2 linked regions of the Prosthecobacter dejongeii genome follow. The protein of the gene in region 1 interacts with the protein of each later gene in a pairwise test. Links are inferred from orthologs where the notes say so. Each region holds a gene or a part of one and is shown on either strand. Other genes may lie near its edges. The genes, in order: priA and HNQ64_RS08380.

What was found.
Region 2: the proteins of priA (region 1) and HNQ64_RS08380 interact in binary tests that used the Escherichia coli proteins (3 or more experiments, as listed by UniProt). The link is inferred for Prosthecobacter dejongeii from one-to-one orthologs.

What each region holds. Positions count from the first base shown.
Region 1 is NZ_JACHIF010000007.1:213,757-217,126, forward strand. Bases 170-3,220 are described here. They hold priA (replication restart helicase PriA), read right to left. Parts: upstream 2,867-3,220; coding sequence 473-2,866; downstream 170-472. Other genes in these bases: HNQ64_RS16620 (alpha/beta hydrolase family protein), read left to right, coding at 170-466; HNQ64_RS16630 (DUF1501 domain-containing protein), read left to right, coding at 3,081-3,220. Also shown: more of HNQ64_RS16620, read left to right, coding at 1-169; more of HNQ64_RS16630, read left to right, coding at 3,221-3,370.
Region 2 is NZ_JACHIF010000003.1:93,656-96,948, forward strand. What follows is about bases 38-3,011. They hold HNQ64_RS08380 (single-stranded DNA-binding protein), read left to right. Parts: upstream 38-1,204; coding sequence 1,205-1,819; downstream 1,820-3,011. Other genes in these bases: HNQ64_RS08370 (hypothetical protein), read right to left, coding at 38-188; HNQ64_RS08375 (hypothetical protein), read right to left, coding at 185-1,042; HNQ64_RS08385 (hypothetical protein), read left to right, coding at 1,988-2,218; HNQ64_RS08390 (ABC transporter ATP-binding protein), read right to left, coding at 2,742-3,011. In the rest of the region: more of HNQ64_RS08370, read right to left, coding at 1-37; more of HNQ64_RS08390, read right to left, coding at 3,012-3,293. UniProt on the Escherichia coli protein: Plays an important role in DNA replication, recombination and repair. Binds to ssDNA and to an array of partner proteins to recruit them to their sites of action during DNA metabolism. Acts as a sliding platform that migrates on DNA via reptation.

The sequences.
Region 1 (3,370 bases):
GAAAAGCCAGTCGTTTACGAGGCCGGACAAGATCGCTTTTTACGGTCTCAGTTACGGCGGTAAGAGTGCAATGCGCACTCCTGCAGTCCTTACAGATTACTGTCTCAGCATTTGCTCAGGAGACTTCAATGAATGGGTGCGGAAGTGTGCAACCACAGATCTAGCGTTGAGTTATGTTTTTACCGGCGAATATGAGATCTGGGAATGGAATCTGGGGCGCACTTTTAATTATGCTGAAATGGGCGCTTTGATCGCGCCACGTCCCTTCATGGTGGAACGTGGTCATAAAGACGGTGTAGGAGTGGATGAATGGGTGAACTACGAGTATGCCAAGATTCGCCAGATGTACGACCAGATTGGCATCGGCAACCGCACGGTTATTGAGCACTTTGACGGACCTCACACCATTCATGGTGTAGGAACCTTTGAATTTTTACATCAATGGTTAGGTGATCCACATCGCTAGATTTGATCACCCCACATTCATGGGATCCACATCCCAACTGACATAGATTTCAGAGGGGACAGTCAGCCCCTCGACCACCCGTTTAACATGGGCACACAATGCCCGGATTTTATCACTCCGCAGCAACAACTGAAAGCGATGCTGCCCATGGGCCTTCGCCAGTGCAGCGGGAGTGGGCTCGCCCATGATGGTGCCCTCTGGCAAGTCCTGCTCCAGCCGTTTATGCAGGGTTTGCAGAGTGAACTCGGCCTGAGCTTCATGCTTGCCGCGTGCACTGATCAGCACCATATGAGCAAAGGGGGGATACTTGAATGCTAAACGGTGTTCTAACTCCTGGGCGGCGTAGCCCTCGTAGTCATTGTGACGGCTGAATTGAATGGCTGGGCTGTGGGGGGCATGAGTTTGAACAAAGACCTCGCCTTTCACTTCGCCTCGGCCTGCTCTACCTGCTACCTGGACCAAGAGTTGAAAAGTACGCTCGGCTGCGCGAAAGTCAGGAAGATTCAGAGCCGAGTCCGCATTCAAGACGCCCACCAGGGTAACATTTGGGAAGTCTAGACCTTTGGCGATCATCTGGGTGCCAATGAGGATGTCCAGCTTCTGGGCGCGGAAATCCTTGAGAGTATCGCGCAGCTGATTCTTGCGCTGCATGGTGTCTGTATCCACCCGGGCCATACGGGCTTGCGGGAAGACTTCCCGCACCGCCTGCTCCACACGTTCCGTTCCAAAGCCTGAATACTTGAGCCCAGGTTCCTTACAGCTCGGGCATTTGGTTGGGGGCACACGCCGGGCACCACAGATGTGGCAGACCAGCCGATTGTCCTTTTTGTGCAGAGTCATCGGGATGGCACATTCTTGACACTGTACCGTCTCACCGCACGAGACACAACCCAGGCTGGTATTAAAACCACGACGATTGAGGAAGAGGATAGTCTGTTCCTTTTTTTCCAATCGGTCATTGACCGCATTGCGCAGTTTTTGTGACAGGATACCCGTGTTGGTAAAGGAAACCTCAGTGCCTTTGCGTCGTTCCAGACGCATGTCCACAATACGGATCAGCGGCATGGACTTGCCATCAGTCCGCTTGGTCATGTGGAGCAGTTCGTACTTGCCGGTGGTGGCGTTTTGAAACGACTCCAGGCTGGGCGTGGCAGAGCCTAGCAGGACCGCACAGCGCTCAATCCGGCCCCGGACGACGGCGACATCACGAGCGTGATAGCGCGGTGCATCCTCCTGTTTATAAGAGGGCTCATGCTCTTCATCTACGATGATGAGACCGAGATTATCCAAGGGGGCAAAGATGGCACTGCGAGCACCAATGACAATCTGGGCACGGCCTTCGTGAATCTTAAACCATTCATCATGCCGCTCGCCATCACTGAGATGGCTGTGCAAGACGGCAATGGCATCCTTTTGCGCGGAGAACCGAGCCTTAAAACGCTCAATCGTTTGAGGGGTAAGACTGATTTCTGGCACTAGCACCAAGGCCGTTTGCCCCCGCTTGAGCACCTCGGCGATGCTTTGCAGATACACTTCAGTTTTGCCACTTCCAGTCACGCCATGAAGCAATAGAGTGGGATGAGTGCGCAGTTCTGGGCGTGGAGTTTTCGCTAAAGTATCGGCTTCCCCCTTCACCTTTCCATCCAGTGCAGCGATGATAGCTTCATACGCGATCTTTTGTTCTTCAGTGAAGGTCAGAGGCTGGCTGGGTAAAAACTCCTCGGTTTGAAACGGATCTCTTTCCACTCGGACCTCACTGCGTGTGATCCAACCCGCTTTGAGAAGGGGTTTAATGATGGCTGTCGCACGAGGCAGTTCTCGTCGCAATTCACTGAGGGTGGCCTCGCCTCCATTGCTGCGCAGTTTTTCCAGAATGCGAGCCTGCATGGGGGCCGTGCTATGGAGCTTTTCAAAGACATCCGGGGGCGGTTCTTTGGCCAGCTTGAGATGGCTGTCGGTGAGAAAGGTTTCTGGCTTTTCCCGCACCGCTTGCGGCAACATTGTGCGCAGCACACGGTTTACTGGCACCACATAATACTCGGCGATCCAATTGGCGAGTTTGAGGAGCCCTGGAGTAAACATGGGGCGAGAGCCTACTAAGGAGGCGATTTCCTTTAACTTCGCGTTGTACTCGGTGGATTCTAGGAGCTCAATCACGACTGCCGAAACGCGCTGATGTTGCAGGGGCACCATGACACGTGTGCCGATGCCGATCTGGCGTTCTAACTTTTCAGGAATGGCATAGTCCAGTTCCAGCGCGGCAGCGGTCTCAATCTGAACGCGGGCAATCCGCTGCGCCATCTGTAGGGAAGGTGAATCCTCTCCCCCAAAGCGTGGCATGCCCAAGTCAAACAAAGACTGGGCAGCGGGGCGGACGGAACTGGCTGGGTGGTCAGGCATCAGAGGCTCCTTTCTGAACCACGGATCCCTCCGGTTTGCACGGAGGATTATAGTTGGAAGTTAGCCTGCACCAAGAATTTCTCATTCGCAACAAAGCCTAGCCTCGCTACGTAGTTCTAACATGGCTTTAGATCCAGTTGGTTCTTGTTCTCCTGCACCTTGGTCGCGCCGTCGGTTGCTTTCGGCTGGCGGTCTAGGAATGTTAGGTTTGACGATGCCGCGCATCCTTCGTGCGAGTGAAGCGGTGGTGACGGAGAAAATGATCGCGAGAGCGAAGTCGGTGGTGTTCCTGTTTCAGTGGGGTGGGCCGAGTCATCTGGAAACCTTCGATATGAAGCCGGATGCCCCAGAGGGAATTCGAGGCTTTCATAAACCCATCAAATCAAGCGCGGACGGTATTTACGTTTCAGATCGTCTGCCCAAAACGGCCAAGATCATGGATAAGGTGACGCTCATCCGGTCCATGCATCACACGATGAAGAATCACAATAGCGCGGGTTATTA
Region 2 (3,293 bases), on another replicon or contig:
AACTCATCCAGGGTTGAAAGATTGCCTTTAAACACTTCATCCGAAACGAGGCAGAAGGGAGGCATGATGACCAAATCCGGCGTCTGGCGGCTTTGAAAAATAGGCGCCAGGATACGCGGCAATGGCTCGGCCTCCAGCACGCTGGAAAAGCCGATGATATCGAGGTCGTGGAGAGACCAGTGCGTCATGAATTTATATACTCCTCAATGAAGTTAATGCAGGATTCACGGATTGCATAAAAAGAATCGACTTGATCAGGGTCGGCTGAATATCGCTCGATACGAACGCCTAAGGCATGCAGCGAGCTGAGTTCGGCGATCTGTTTTTCATGGCCATTTTTGACAAAAACGGCCAGTAAATGTGGAGGCTGAAGTGGTACCCTCTGAGGGATACGCACCTCAAAGGTGCTGGTCCGCCGATCACCGCCAGAAATTCCAAAAGGATGCAAACGTTGCTCTAAACAATGACAGGCAAACGCCTCAACATTTTGCAGATAAGCCTGCGGCGTAGCCGCGTAATGAGAAATAAGCGCAGCCAAAAGCTGTCTGTATTCTGGAACAGGCAATTCGTGATTCCTAACAAAGTCCACGCCATCAAGGTAAGGGGCCGGAGCAGGAACCCGTGAGGCAAAAGCGCCAGAGTCAAAAGGAGTCGCCACACCTTTACCGGAGTGATCGTGTTCCAGAGAATGCACAAATAGAAATCCGCATTCCGTGGTGGGATAGGCAAATGTCCCCAAGTAGAAAAACACGTCATCCGTCGTGCCCATGAGAGCCTCTGCAGCACCAATCCTTTTGCCGACTACGGCTTGAGACAGCAGGGCTTCACTCTGTAAAATAACTTTGAGAGTGCCTACATTACAGCCATGCGTCAGAGGCATTTGTAAGCTCCAGTGCCTCGCTGCCAGAGATTGTTTTTCCGTAATCGCACAATGCGGCAGGATTCCCTGAAGGAGACGATCCAGATTTGTTTGATGAGATGAAAGTACGGACATCTGGGATACGACAGAAAGAAACTTTTCAAACAATGAGCGATCCGTCAAACATAATCCTAGTCCCACCCGCTATAGCGTATGCGGTCCACCCGGAGGCGGGCCTCTCAAGCATGAGCTAGGACATCATGCAGCTTTGCAACTGGATTTTGGTATTCCCGAATCACAAAAAAGGTTGCTGCAAACTTGGCTGGCTGGATAAGGTGAGGGGATATGGCCTCGCTCAATAAAGTCATGCTCATCGGCAATCTCACCCGCGACCCGGAGGTGCGTTACACGCCCAAAGGCAGTGCGGTCTGTGACATGGCCATTGCCGTCAATCGGCGTTACCTCACGGAAAGTGGCGAACGCCAGGAAGAAGTGACTTACCTGGACATCGTCCTCTGGGGCAAGCAGGCCGAGCTCGCGGGCCAGTTCCTGGCCAAGGGCCGCTCCGTCTTCATCGAAGGTCGCCTGCAGATGGATACCTGGGAAGACAAGGCCACGGGCCAAAAGCGCAGCAAGATCAAGATCGTGGCTGAGAACATGCAGTTCCTGGACAGCAAAGGCGGTGCCCCCGGCGGTGGCGGTGGTGGCGGCGGGAACTATGGCAATGATGAAGAGGGCTACAGCGCACCTCCTCCCCAGCAGCGTCGCCCAGCGGGTGGCGGTGGCGGCGGTTACGGGGGCAACTCCGGCGGCGGGTATGGTGGTGGTGGCGGCGGCGGTTACCAACAGCGCCCGGCTGCCCAGCAGCGTCCTCCCCAGCGCCAGGCCCCTGCCCAGCAGGATGACTTCGGTGAGGGCCCCATCACCGATGGCATGGAAGACGACGACATTCCGTTTTAAGATTTCCCTGGGGGGTAACGCCCCCGGTTTTCATCTTCAGCGGCCCCGCAGTGTGCCAGCTTTGCGCATCCTGCTGCCGCATTTGTCCGGGCTCTAGGAAGGCGGCGCTTCAGGCGTTGATGGAGGTATGCAGGCACACTCAAACCCGTGCCGCGCGCCCCACACACCATGAAAGCTCTACTGCCCATCCTCCTGCTCACCTGTGTCAGCCTCACCGCTGTTTTTGCAAAGGGCGGCCCGCCCATCAATGACGTCTGCCCTGTGGATGGCAAAGCCGCCCGAGTGATCTACCGGATTTTTGAAGAGAAAGGTCCCGTCATTTTCTGCTGCGCCACCTGCCTGGACACCTACCGGAAAAACCCCAACCGCTTCACCGTGAAACCAAAGGCGGAAAAGTAGAGCTAGGGATGGTGGAGGGGGATTGAGGGTGGAGGACTCGTTTAAGAGAAAAGGGCACCCTTTTGCGAACGAGGTTCTGCGTGCTGCGACCACCCCTCACCTTAGCCTCTCCCCACGCGAGCGCGGGGAGAGGGAACGCGCTTTTGGCAGCTCCTAATGATAGACCGAACGAGGAGTGGATTTAAAAGCGAACGACGGCGGTTTGGTCTTCCGTGGACGGAGTCGAAAAGACATCCCCCTCGCCCCAGGAACTGGGGAGAGGGCCAGGGGTGAGGGGCGGTGGAAGGTGAGGTCAGGGTGGAGGTGTCGTTTGAGAGAAAAGGGCACCCTTCTGCGAACAACATCCCGCGTGCTACGCCCCCCCCTCACCTGGGCCTTTCGCTTCGCGGCTTCGCAACCCCGCAAGCGGGGAAAGGGAACGCGTTTTTGGGGAACTCTGGATGGATGAGCGAGCGAAGACTGATTGAGAACGAAGGATCACCGATCACCCTTCAGCGAATGGAGTCTAGACAGCGCCTCTTGCTCACTCTCCGGTGCAGCAGGGGCAGGGCTGCACCCAGTGGCCGGGGGTGATTTCTTTCAAGCTCAGGTCCATGCCCACGCTGTCTTTCCACCGGGGGTGGCCCATGCGGTGGCCGAAGGCGCAGCCAGCAGGGGGATTGATGGGGGAGGGCACGTCCCCTTGCAGCAGGGAGCGCGGGCGGCGCAGGGCGGGATCCGGCACAGGGATGGCATCCAGCAGGGCGCGGGTGTAGGCGTGCAGAGGCCGGCGGTAAAGCGTCTCCGCCGGGGCCAGTTCGACGATCTTGCCCAGGTACATCACGGCGACGCGGTCGCTCATGTGCTTCACCACGCTGAGCCCGTGGGCGATGAAGAGGTAGCTCAGGCCCATCTGCCGCTGGAGGTCTAACAAAAGGTTCAGCACCTGACTCTGCACCGAGACATCGAGCGCAGAGACGGGCTCGTCACAGACGATGAGTTTGGGCTTCAGGGCGATGGCGCGGGCGATGCCGATGCGCTGGCGCTGGCCGCCGGAAAACTCGAAGGGGAAACGATCGCTGGCGGTGGTGGGCAG